DNA from 3 places in the Pseudocitrobacter sp. 73 genome. Region 3 is predicted to be linked to each of the others. Evidence: predicted binding sites of a transcription regulator. Region 3 holds the regulator's gene; each other region holds the start of a gene.

Region 1 (4,390 bases), on a different contig from region 3:
GGGTAGAGCGCGAACATTTTATTGAAGGTACGCAGCAGTGTGGATTTCCCGCAGCCGGACGGCCCGATAAACGCCGTCACCTGGTTTTTCGCGATATCCAGGTTGATGTTCTTCAGGGCATGGAATTTGCCGTAGTAGAAGTTCAAATCACGAACCTGAATTTTACCCGGGGCAGTATTGACCATACTCATCTCAATCTCTTCCTCATCGTGCCTGATAGCGCTTCGCTTATCAGGCTTACCGTAGGCCGGATAAGGCGTTCACGCCGCCATCCGGCAAAGTGTTAACCGTGTTTCTTCTTCGCGAAAACTACGCGCGCCAGAATGTTCAGTAGCAGTACGCACAGGGTAATAATCAGCACCCCAGCCCAGGCCAGTTGCTGCCACTCAGCAAACGGGCTCATCGCAAATTTAAAGATGGTGACCGGCAGGTTAGCGATCGGCTGCATCATGTCGGTGCTCCAGAACTGGTTCGAGAGCGCGGTAAACAGCAGCGGCGCGGTCTCACCCGCGATACGGGCAATCGCCAGCAGAATACCGGTCATGATCCCCGACACGGACGCCTTCAGCGTAATCGCCGAGATCATCTTCCACTTCGGCGTACCCAGCGCATAAGCCGCTTCACGCAGGCTGTCCGGCACCAGTTTGAGCATATTTTCCGTGGTACGAATGACGATTGGCACCTGTAACAGCGCCAGCGCGATCACCCCGGCCCAGCCGGAGAAGTGCTGCATCTGCGCCACCACGATGGTGTAAACAAACAGACCGACCACAATCGACGGTGCAGAAAGCAGGATATCGTTGATAAAACGAATGACTTCCGCCAGCCAGGATTTACGGCCATATTCTGCCAGGTAGATGCCCGCCATGATGCCGAGCGGCGTACCAAAAACGGTCGCCCACAGGATTAACAACCCGCTCCCCGCCAGGGCATTCGCCAGACCACCGCCCGCCGTGTTCGGCGGCGGCGTCATTTCGGTGAACAGCGCCAGCGACATCCCGTCGATACCGCGCGTTACGGTGGACATCAAAATCCACACCAGCCAGAACAGACCGAACGCCATCGTCGCCATCGAAAGCGTCAGCGCGATACGGTTCTTCAGACGGCGACGCGCCTGCATTTTGCGGCGAGATTCCGCCAGGGCCGCCGTGTTTTGCATTTCGAGCGTAGCCATTAACGCGCCCCCTCGTTTTTCGCCAGGCGCATCACCATGAATTTAGATGCCGCCAGTACGATAAAGGTAATCACAAACAGGATCAGGCCCAGTTCCATCAGCGCCGCGACGTGCAGGCCAGATTCCGCTTCAGCGAATTCATTCGCCAGCGCCGAGGTAATACTGTTGCCCGGCATGTACAGCGAGGCGCTGTCGAGTTGGTAGGTGTTACCGATAATAAAGGTCACCGCCATGGTTTCACCGAGCGCACGACCCAGCCCCAGCATGATGCCGCCGATGACGCCGTTTTTGGTGAACGGAAGGACGATGCGCCAGATAACTTCCCAGGTAGTGCAGCCGATGCCGTAGGCCGACTCTTTCATCATTACCGGCGTTTGTTCAAACACATCGCGCATGACCGCCGCAATGTACGGGATGATCATGATGGCGAGGATCACGCCAGCCGCCAGAATCCCGATCCCAAAGGCCGGACCGGAGAACAGCGCGCCAACAAACGGGATGTTGGAGAGAACGTTGCCAACCGGCTCCTGGAAATAGGTCGCAAAAAGCGGGGCAAAGATAAACAGGCCCCACATGCCGTAAACGATACTCGGGATCGCCGCCAGCAGTTCAATAGCGATACCCAACGGGCGACGCAGCCAGTTGGGAGCCAGTTCCGTCAGGAACAGCGCGATGCCGAAACTCACCGGAACGGCGATCAGCAGCGCGATAATCGAGGTGACGAGGGTGCCGTAGATGGGAACCAGCGCACCGTAAATATCATTCGGCGCATCCCACTCTTTGGTCCACAGGAATGAGAAGCCGAATTTTTCGATGCTCGGCCAGGAGGAGATGATCAGGGACACGATAATGCCGCCCAACATCAATAGCACAATCAGCGCAGCCAGTTTTACCAGCGCGCTGAAGATCATGTCACCCTTTTTACCCGGTGGGTTAAAAGCAGGCTTGGTTGCAGCCATAAATCACTCTTTCCGTTAAACGCGTTTTACGAAGTTGCCCGATGGCGCAAACGCTTATCGGGCCTACAGTGTGAACCGTAGGGCGGGCAAGCGCAGCGCTACCCGCCATTTTCGTCAAAATATCCTGTTAGTACAGCGCTTTACCGCTGCTGTCTTTCACGCTGGTCTTCCATGCGGCACGAACCTGCTCAACCACGCTGTCCGGCAGTGACGCGTAATCCAGGTCGTTAGCTTGTTTCGCGCCGTTTTTGTAAGCCCAGTCGAAGAACTTCAGCACTTCTACGCCCTGCTCCGGTTTTTTCTGCTCTTTGTGCACCAGGATGAAGGTGGTGGAGGTAATCGGCCACACATCGTCACCTTTCTGGTTGGTCAGGTCCTGGGCGAAGGATTTGCTCCAGTCAACGCCTTTGGCGGCGTTAGAGAAGCTCTCTTCGGTCGGGCTTACCGGCTTACCGTCGGCAGAAACAATTTTGGTGTAGGCCAGGTTATTCTGTTTCGCATAAGCGTATTCGACATAACCAATCGCACCCGGCAGACGCTGTACGAACGCCGCGATACCGTCGTTGCCTTTACCGCCGAGGCCGGTCGGCCAGTTTACGGTAGAGCCCGCTCCGACTTTGGATTTCCACTCTTCGTTCACTTTCGCCAGGTAGCTGGTGAAGACGAAGGAGGTACCAGAGCCATCCGCACGACGCACGACGGCGATATTCTGCGAAGGCAGTTTCACACCTGGGTTCAGTTTGGTGATGGCTTCGTCATCCCACTTCTTGATTTTACCCAGGTAGATGTCACCCAGAGTTTTACCATCCAGCACCAGTTCGCCAGATTTCAGACCCGGAATGTTTACAGCCAGAACCACACCGCCGATGACGGTCGGGAACTGGAACAGGCCTTCCTGCGCCAGTTTTTCGTCAGACAGCGGGGCATCAGATGCGCCGAAATCCACGGTGTTAGCGGTAATTTGTTTTACGCCGCCAGAAGAACCAATACCCTGATAGTTCACCTTATTACCGGTCTCTTTCTGGTAGGTGTCAGCCCATTTGGCATACACCGGCGCAGGGAAGGTTGCACCCGCACCCGTCAGGCTTGCTGCAGCAAACGCAGAGAAAGCACTCATCGATAAGGTCGCGGCGACAACAGTTGCGACGGTGGTACGCATAACTTTCATAATGTCTCCTGGAAGGATTCATAAAGCATTGTTTAGTGGCTACGATGAGCAAAATAGGACAAACAGGTGACAGTTATATGTATGGAATATGACAGTTTTATGACAAGGAAGAGCTTACCGCAAATAAGGATATAAAAAGAATAATATTCAATTAGTTATCAATTTTCGCAAATTGCAGATTTCAGCAATATTTTCTTTTTATGACATCAGAAACAGTAGCTGAAAATGACAGATTGTCATAAATCTCAGGCGGGGAATGGCGCAAAAAAAGCTCCACCCGGAGGTGGAGCCTGTGTGATTACTCTACGGTAACCGATTTTGCCAGGTTGCGAGGCTGGTCAACGTCAGTGCCTTTGATCAGCGCCACGTGGTACGCCAGCAGTTGCAGCGGCACGGTGTAGAAGATTGGCGCAATCACCTCTTCAACGTGCGGCATCTCGATGATGTGCATGTTGTCGCTGTTGGTGAAAGCGGCATCCTGGTCGGCGAAGACATACAGCTGGCCGCCGCGTGCGCGAACTTCTTCAATGTTGGATTTCAGTTTTTCCAGCAGTTCGTTGTTCGGCGCAACGACGATAACCGGCATATCCGCGTCAATCAGCGCCAGCGGGCCGTGTTTCAGCTCGCCTGCGGCGTAAGCTTCCGCGTGAATGTAGGAGATCTCTTTCAGCTTCAGCGCGCCTTCCAGGGCGATCGGGTACTGATCGCCACGGCCGAGGAACAGTGCGTGATGCTTGTCAGAGAAATCTTCTGCCAGCGCTTCAATACGTTTGTCCTGCGACAGCATCTGCTCGATACGGCTCGGCAAGGCCTGCAGGCCGTGAACGATATCGTGCTCGATGGATGCATCCAGACCTTTCAGGCTTGCCAGTTTCGCCACCAGCATTAACAGAACCGTTAACTGCGTGGTGAAGGCTTTGGTGGATGCTACCCCGATTTCTGTGCCGGCATTGGTCATCATCGACAGGTCGGATTCACGTACCAGCGAAGAGCCCGGCACGTTACAAATAGCCAGAGACCCCAGGTAACCCAGCTCTTTCGACAGACGCAGGCCCGCGAGGGTATCTGCCGTTTCACCAGACTGCGACA
Region 2 (4,390 bases), on a different contig from region 3:
GTGGGGAAAACGGTGGCCAGCACGGCGCTGCTACAGGCCGCTCGGGCACTCGGATACCGGACGGCAGGCTACAAACCCGTCGCCTCTGGCAGTGACGAAACGCCTGATGGGCTGCGCAACAGCGATGCGCTGGCATTGCAGCTCAATAGCGTGCTGCCGCTGGCGTACGAGCGGGTGAACCCGTACACCTTCGCTGAGCCCACGTCGCCACACATTATCAGCGAGGTGGAACAGCGCCCGATTGAGGCTGATGTGATGTCGGCGGGTCTTCGCACGCTGGAAGCGCAGGCGGATTGGGTGTTAGTGGAAGGTGCGGGCGGTTGGTATACGCCGCTGTCGCCCCATCTGACGTTCGCGGATTGGGTGCAACGCGAGCAGTTGCCGGTGATTCTGGTGGTCGGAATGAAACTGGGCTGCATCAACCATGCACTCCTGACCGTGCAGGCCGTTAAGCAGGCTGGTCTGCGACTGGCGGGATGGATAGCCAACGATATCGAGCAGCCTGGAAAGCGTCACCAGCCTTATCTGGCGACGCTGCAACGGATGATTGACGCGCCGATGCTGGGCGAAATCCCCTGGCTGGGAGCGACGCCGGCAGAGCACGACTCTGGACAGTATCTTGACCTCACAGCCCTGTCTCAGGTGTCATCCACGCTTTAATCATCTGTTCATCCAGTTGCGCCACATCGCCCTGGGCCACGTTTCTGCCGCGATGCAGCAGGCAGAAACGGTCCGCCACCCGCTGAATAAACGGTAGCTGTTGTTCCGCCAGCAATATCGTCAACCCAATCTCCCGATTCAGGCGCAGAAGCATATCCCCCAGCCGGTGCATAAACGCGTGGCCCACGCCGCGTGTGGGCTCATCCAGAATCAGCAACTGTGGCTGCGTGACCATTGCACAGGCGACCGCCAGTTGATAACGGTCGTCCTCCGTGAGAGCGGAGCCCTTAAGTTGCCTGAGCGCATATAGAGATGGGAAGAGCGCGTAAATTTCCGGGCCCACCGTGCCGCTGCTTTCACCTGCCGCCTTGAGAGCAATCAGCAAATTCTCTTCCACGCTAAGCTGCGAAAAAATGCGTTTATCCTGAGGGACATAACCGATCCCAAGCGTGGTGCGCCGCACGGGTGAAAGGGGCATTAAATCGCAGGGCGGCGAGCCGGTTTGTTGCCAAATCATGCTCCCGCTTTCAATGGGTTGATGGCCGGTAATACAGTTCACCAGCGTGGTCTTCCCCGTTCCGGGAAGACCGATTAAACAGGTGCACTTGCCGGAAGTCAGTTCGAGGTCGATGTTCCAGAGCGTGTGCTGGTTTCCGTAGAAATGATTGACTGCATGCAAACTTAACATCGTGTTCTCCTCAAGCCCAGGGACAGGGTCACGAAAGAAGGTTGCAATTACCTTGCCAGAACGGATTTTCCTCAGCATGACGGCTGATTTTTAAGAATTAACCTAAGGAATAGGGATGAGTCGGAGAGCGTGGAATGCACGGCACTGGCGCAATAATCAGCGACGATTGGGCGAAATTTATACGAAACTGTGAGGGCTGTCACGCAGAATCCTCATGATGATTTTCGCTGATAAAAATCAAAAATTAACGATAAAAAAATTTTACCCGTCGCTTTTAAGTCGATCGACGTAAGCGCCCGAGTGACAGGGGATAGGGGCTCCAGACACTTATCCACTATTCCTGTGGATAACCTTGTGCATTAGAGTTAGAAAACCTGCGGAAGGCGAGAGAATACGCGGCTTGCCAGTAAATTGATGCGAAACGCGGCTTTTCAATCTTTTCTTTTATTATCAGTAAGATGAATAAAAGCAATGGCTGGGGTTGGCGCGCGACTCACTGACATAAAAGTTTAATGACACATATTGACAAATGTTAAAACAGAAAAAGTTCTGGGGATAACCTCTTCCGGGAGTTTTTTTATCCTGCCAGAGCGCAAATTTCAGCCACTACGCATCGATTCAGAACGACGTAACAGCAATACCATAATGCGCCACTGTTTTTATATCCAGTGTTTTTTGTTGGCAAATTTAGCGCTGGGGAGTAGAATTAATCACCTGCCCGATCAACCCGCCACCAGGTAGCTTTGTTCATGAGTAAACCGTTCAAATTACATTCGGCTTTCCAACCCTCTGGCGACCAGCCTGACGCTATCGCGCGCCTGAAAGAAGGGCTGGAAGATGGTCTCGCGCATCAAACGCTATTGGGGGTAACCGGCTCGGGGAAAACCTTCACTGTGGCCAATGTCATTGCCGATCTCCAGCGCCCGACAATGGTACTTGCGCCAAACAAAACGCTGGCAGCGCAGCTTTATGGCGAGATGAAAGAGTTTTTCCCCGAAAACGCCGTTGAATTTTTCGTCTCCTACTACGATTACTATCAGCCGGAAGCCTACGTCCCAAGCTCAGATACCTTCATCGAGAAAGATGCCTCGGTGAACGAACACATTGAGCAGATGCGTCTGTCGGCGACCAAAGCCTTGCTTGAGCGTCGTGATGTCATCGTGGTGGCTTCCGTGTCGGCAATTTACGGGTTGGGCGACCCGGATCTCTACCTGAAAATGATGCTGCATCTGACGGTCGGCATGATTATCGACCAGCGCGCCATCCTGCGTCGTCTGGCTGAGCTGCAATACGCGCGCAACGATCAGGCATTTCAGCGTGGTACTTTCCGCGTGCGCGGCGAAGTCATCGACATCTTCCCGGCGGAATCAGAAGACCTGGCACTGCGCGTTGAACTGTTTGATGAAGAAGTCGAGCGCCTGTCGCTGTTTGACCCCTTGACGGGCCACGTTGAGGGAACCATTCAGCGTTTTACGGTGTACCCGAAAACGCACTACGTCACCCCACGCGAGCGCATCGTGCAGGCGATGGAAGAGATCAAAGACGAGCTGGTTGACCGTCGTAAAGTGCTGCTGGAAAACAACAAACTGCTTGAAGAGCAGCGGTTGAGTCAACGCACGCAGTTTGACCTCGAAATGATGAATGAACTGGGCTACTGCTCGGGCATTGAAAACTATTCACGCTATCTTTCTGGTCGCGGGCCGGGCGAGCCGCCGCCGACGCTGTTTGACTACCTTCCGGCGGACGGCCTGCTGGTCATTGATGAATCCCACGTGACCATCCCGCAAATTGGCGGCATGTATCGCGGAGACCGGGCACGTAAAGAGACATTGGTGGAGTACGGTTTCCGTCTGCCCTCGGCCCTTGATAACCGTCCGCTGAAGTTTGAAGAATTTGAGGCGCTCGCGCCGCAAACGATTTACGTGTCTGCGACGCCGGGGAATTACGAGCTTGAGAAATCCGGCGATGAAGTTATCGATCAGGTAGTGCGTCCGACTGGTCTGCTTGATCCGATTATTGAAGTGCGCCCGGTAGCAACGCAGGTGGATGATCTGCTATCAGAAATACGCGTGCGCACTGCCATTAACGAGCGCGTGCTGGTCACCACGCTGACCAAGCGGATGGCGGAAGATCTCACCGAGTATCTTGAAGAGCACGGTGAGCGCGTTCGCTATCTGCACTCGGATATCGACACCGTTGAACGTATGGAAATCATTCGCGATCTGCGCCTTGGCGAGTTCGATGTGCTGGTGGGCATTAACCTGTTGCGAGAAGGTCTCGATATGCCTGAAGTGTCGCTGGTCGCGATTCTGGATGCCGATAAAGAGGGCTTTCTGCGTTCCGAGCGTTCGCTTATTCAGACCATCGGTCGCGCCGCGCGTAACATCAACGGTAAGGCGATTCTGTACGGCGATAAAATTACGCCATCAATGGCGAAGGCTATTGGTGAAACTGAACGTCGTCGCGAGAAACAGCAGCGCTATAACGAAGAACACGGCATTGTTCCGCAGGGCCTGAACAAGAAAGTGGTCGATATTCTGGCGCTGGGTGAGGGGCTTGCGAAAACCAAAGGTAAAGGTCGCGGTAAGTCTCGCGGTGCTGCGCAAATTGTTGAAGCGGATCAGGTCTTGACGCCAAAAGCATTGCAGCAGCAAATTCAATCTCTGGAGGCGCAAATGTTGCAGCATGCGCAGAATCTGGAGTTTGAAGAAGCCGCCGAGATCCGCGATAAACTTCATCAGCTACGTGAATTGTTTATCGCGGCGTCATAATCTCTAAAAATTGAGGCTGGCATCACACATGGCAATGCCAGCCTTAATGTTCGCTTAATATCCAACACGGATAATATCCTCATCAACAAGAGGATAGCGCCATGTCTAATCTAAACGTTCAGCAATCTCTAACTCTGTTATTTTCCGGCCTGATTGTCGTCGGTTTTCTCAGCCACTGGGTTCTGACTTTTTAACGTCGATTTCAGGTTCGCGGGTGTGAATGCAATCCATGCCCGCGTGCCGCTTCTCTCTTCACGATTTTGCAAGTAAA
Region 3 (4,390 bases):
GCGCGGCGCCTGTAGGTTGCCGTCCGGCTGATTGCGCGCGCGGTTCTGGCTCCAGAATGCGCGATAGGCCACGCCCTGTACTTCAAACTCAACTTCCGCCAGACACTCGGCGGTGTCGCGGGTCATCAGATCGTTTTGCGATTGCGATACCGTGTTGAGGCGCGGTGTTTCGTGATACAGCGCGAGACAGATGGCGTCCAGCAGGGTGGTTTTCCCCGCGCCTGTCGGCCCGGTGATGGCAAACAGGCCGTTGCTGGCAAACGGTTCGGCGGTGAAATCGATTTTCCACTCGCCTTTCAGCGAGTTAAGGTTCTTCAGGCGCAGGCTGAGGATTTTCATGGCTGCGGCTCCTCATCAAGCGAGTGTACGGTGAGATCAAACAACGCCTTCAGGCGCGCCTGCTGGGGTTCTTCCAGCGTTTCCAGCGCCAGCCGACGCTGGAAAACCTCTTCAACTTCCAGTTCGCTCAGCGTTTCACGCAGGCTGTTGTCCAGAATGCGCTGACGCTGTTCGCGGCTGCGCCGGACCAGCAGCACATCTACGGGTAAATCATCGGTAATGACCTGAATTTTACGCTGAATATCATGCAGATACTCATCGCTGGTGATTTCGATATCCAGCCAGACCGGGGGCTCAGACGGAGCATCGCGATACTGCGCCAACTGGCTGCTTATGCTCTCAAAGTCGCCCTTAATGATCGCCAGCGGTTGCGTGGCCGGGACATCGATTGGCGTGACGTCCTGAAGCTTACCGTCGACAAAGGTCACCTGGTTAACGCTCTTACTTTTCCCCGTTTCGTCGAAGCTGAGGGGGATAGGCGAGCCGCAGTAGCGAATATGCTCGCTGCCACCAATTTTCTGCGCGCGATGAATATGCCCGAGGGCGATGTAATCGGCGGGCGGGAAGTTTTGCGCCGGGAAGGCATCCAGTGTGCCAATATAGATCTCACGCACGGCATCACTTTTGCTGGCGCCGACGGTGGTCAGGTGGCCGCTGGCGATAATAGGCAGCGGGCGGTCGCCGCGAAGCGTACAGGCCTGCTGGTATTGTTTCTGATAGTAGTCAGTAATGGTTTCCAGTAAATGTTGCTGTTTTTCCGCACCGGAAAGCCCGGCCTGGCTGACGACGATATCGCGCGGGCGCAGAAACGGCACCGGGCAGAAAACTGCGCCGGGTGTGCCGTCGCGGCGATTCAAAATAAAAGGCTCGTGTCCGGCGCTGGCAATCACCGTGGTATTCAGGAACGACAAAATATCGCGCGATTCATTCAGCGTGGCGACGGAGTCATGATTCCCGGCAAGCACCACCAGATGACAGCCGGTTTGTTGCAGATTTACCACAAAGCGGTTGTAGAGCTCGCGCGCATAGCTTGGCGGCGAGCCGGTATCAAAGATATCGCCCGCCACAATAATGGCGTCTATCTGTTCGCGTTGCGCGGTCTCCAGCAGCCAGTTCAGAAACGCATCGTGTTCTGCGGCACGGCTTTTACTGTAAAAATTCTGGCCTAAGTGCCAGTCTGAAGTATGAAGAATTCGCATCGTCGTCCCTGTGGGGAAAAAAGCATAGCCGGGATTATACATTCCCCGGCAGCAGGATCGACGGGTGTCTTCCGCGAGTGTCATATTTCGTAAATCGCCATCATTTTACGGTCATGTTTTTCATAAAAGTGTCATAAATCTGACGCATAATGGCGCCAAATGTATACTGATGGCTAAAAAAACAGGGCATAAAATGGCGAGACGTATTCTGGTCGTTGAAGATGAAGCACCCATCCGCGAAATGGTCTGTTTCGTGCTGGAGCAAAATGGTTTCCAGCCGATTGAGGCGGAAGATTATGACAGCGCGGTGAATCAGCTCAATGAACCCTGGCCCGATCTTATTCTGCTCGACTGGATGCTACCGGGCGGCTCAGGGCTACAGTTTATCAAACATCTCAAGCGTGAAGCGCTGACCCGTGATATTCCGGTTATGATGCTGACGGCGCGCGGTGAAGAAGAGGATCGCGTACGCGGTCTGGAAACCGGCGCGGATGATTACATTACTAAACCCTTTTCCCCGAAAGAGCTGGTGGCGCGTATTAAAGCGGTGATGCGCCGTATCTCCCCAATGGCGGTGGAGGAGGTGATTGAGATGCAGGGTTTAAGCCTTGATCCCACCTCGCATCGCGTGATGACCGGGGAAAACCCGCTCGATATGGGCCCGACCGAATTTAAGTTGCTGCACTTCTTTATGACGCATCCTGAACGCGTCTATAGCCGTGAGCAACTGTTGAACCATGTCTGGGGCACTAACGTTTATGTGGAAGATCGCACGGTGGATGTGCATATTCGCCGCCTGCGTAAAGCGCTGGAACACAGCGGCCACGATCGTATGGTGCAAACCGTTCGCGGCACGGGCTACCGTTTTTCGGCTCGTTTCTGAATGTTGACAGGAGTGTGACGCGTGCTGGAACGGCTGTCATGGAAAAGACTCGCCTTTGAGCTTTTCTTGTGTTGTCTCCCGGCCCTGATATTAGGGCTGCTTATCGGCCATCTTCCCTGGTTTCTGCTGGCCGCGGTGACCGGGTTGTTGATTTGGCATTTCTGGAATCTTTTACGTCTTTCCTGGTGGTTATGGGTCGATCGCAGCATGACGCCACCGCCGGGGCGCGGTAGCTGGGAACCCCTGTTGTACGGCCTTAACCAGATGCAATTGCGTAATAAAAAACGTCGCCGTGAACTGGGTAATCTGATTAAACGCTTTCGTAGCGGTGCAGAATCGCTGCCCGATGCGGTGGTATTGACCACGGAAGAGGGCGCAATCTTCTGGTGTAATGGCCTGGCGCAGCAGTTGCTTGGCCTGCGCTGGCCGGACGACAGCGGGCAAAATATTCTTAACCTGCTGCGTTATCCGGAATTTACGCAGCATCTTAAGCAACGCGAGTTTCTTAAACCGCTGCATCTGGTGCTCAATAATGGGCGCCATCTGGAAATCCGTATCATGCCCTATACCGACCGGCAGTTGCTGATGGTGGCGCGCGATGTCACGCAAATGCATCAGCTGGAAGGTGCGCGGCGCAACTTCTTTGCCAACGTCAGTCATGAACTGCGTACGCCATTGACGGTGTTGCAGGGCTATCTGGAAATGCTTCAGGAGCAGGTGCTCGAAGGCCCAACGCGCGAAAAAGCGTTGCACACCATGCGTGAACAGACGCAGCGTATGGAAGGGCTGGTGAAACAGCTGCTGACGCTATCGAAAATTGAAGCCGCGCCGACACTCACCCTCAATGAAAAGGTGGATGTGCCGATGATGTTGAAGGTGGTTGAACGGGAAGCGCAGACTCTCAGCCAACATCAGCACGAACTTCATTTTGATATTGATGACACGTTGAAAGTGCTGGGCAATGAAGAGCAACTGCGCAGTGCGGTTTCGAATCTGGTGTACAACGCGGTGAATCATACGCCTGCGGGCACGAAAATCACTGTGTGCTGGCAGCATGCGCCGCACGGCGCACAGTTCAGCGTTGAGGACAGCGGGCCTGGCATCGCGGCGGAACATATTCCGCGTTTAACCGAGCGTTTTTATCGCGTGGATAAGGCGCGTTCCCGACAGACCGGCGGCAGCGGATTAGGGCTGGCGATTGTTAAACATGCGTTGAATCACCACGATAGCCGTCTGGATATCGAAAGTCAGCCAGGGAAAGGAACGCGCTTCAGTTTCCTGCTACCGGAACGATTAATTGCCAAATAAAGGGCCTGAACTGGCGCTTGTCACGATGCGTTTCCACAGACCAGCCTCGGCTGGTCTGTTTACTTTGCAGTCAATTTGCCCTCGAATAATTAATGAACAACTGACGCTTTTTTGTTCGCACGATCAGCCATGTGTTTTTCCTATATCTGGTTAATCGTTCCAGGTTTATCTTTAGTATCGGTATAATCGTCTGGTTTCGCGATCCCATATTGCTTTAAAACGTTATAAGCGTTTAAATTGCGCCTAATGCAGTAGGAATCAGACTGTATTTACGTAGCAAATCAAAAAACTATTCTTCCTCACGCTACGAAGGGAGCATATCCCGCTGAGTTTGTTGCTTGTTTCCTCTGAAACATTCCGTTGGAGCGGGCACAAAGTTTTTTATTTGTACAACACCACATCCACAGGCAGTAGTTACATATGACCCATCAGTTAAAAACACGCGACATCATCGCTCTGGGCTTTATGACCTTTGCGTTGTTTGTCGGCGCTGGCAACATCATTTTCCCTCCAATGGTCGGTTTACTGGCGGGTCCGAACGTCTGGATCGCCGCGCTCGGCTTTTTGATTACCGCAGTCGGTCTGCCTGTGTTGACCGTTGTCGCGCTGGCAAAAGTCGGCGGTGGCGTCGATAGCCTGAGTACGCCAATTGGTAAAGTCG

The links. Region 3 encodes PhoB, which activates phosphate uptake and scavenging genes when phosphate is short. Its sites were predicted from a motif close to CTGTCATAAAACTGNCNNAT; they were not measured.
Region 1: a site for PhoB is predicted at 3,388-3,407, ahead of pstS (phosphate ABC transporter substrate-binding protein PstS). Genes of this name have one in related genera too.
Region 2: a site for PhoB is predicted at 1,848-1,867, ahead of uvrB (excinuclease ABC subunit UvrB). Genes of this name have one in related genera too.

The regions. Positions count from the first base shown of each region.
Region 1 is NZ_VTZO01000013.1:271,412-275,801, forward strand. Features, by position in the region: gene pstB (phosphate ABC transporter ATP-binding protein PstB) at 1-191, opposite strand, end outside; gene pstA (phosphate ABC transporter permease PstA) at 284-1,174, opposite strand; gene pstC (phosphate ABC transporter permease PstC) at 1,174-2,133, opposite strand; gene pstS (phosphate ABC transporter substrate-binding protein PstS) at 2,261-3,301, opposite strand; gene glmS (glutamine--fructose-6-phosphate transaminase (isomerizing)) at 3,600-4,390, opposite strand, start outside.
Region 2 is NZ_VTZO01000020.1:254,997-259,386, forward strand. Features, by position in the region: gene bioD (dethiobiotin synthase) at 1-660, shown strand, start outside; gene F0Q32_RS20025 (ABC transporter ATP-binding protein) at 626-1,348, opposite strand; gene uvrB (excinuclease ABC subunit UvrB) at 2,098-4,119, shown strand; gene pmrB (two-component system sensor histidine kinase PmrB) at 4,257-4,390, opposite strand, start outside.
Region 3 is NZ_VTZO01000005.1:133,840-138,229, reverse strand. Features, by position in the region: gene sbcC (exonuclease subunit SbcC) at 1-339, opposite strand, end outside; gene sbcD (exonuclease subunit SbcD) at 336-1,538, opposite strand; gene phoB (phosphate response regulator transcription factor PhoB) at 1,732-2,421, shown strand; gene phoR (phosphate regulon sensor histidine kinase PhoR) at 2,443-3,729, shown strand; gene brnQ (branched-chain amino acid transporter carrier protein BrnQ) at 4,150-4,390, shown strand, end outside.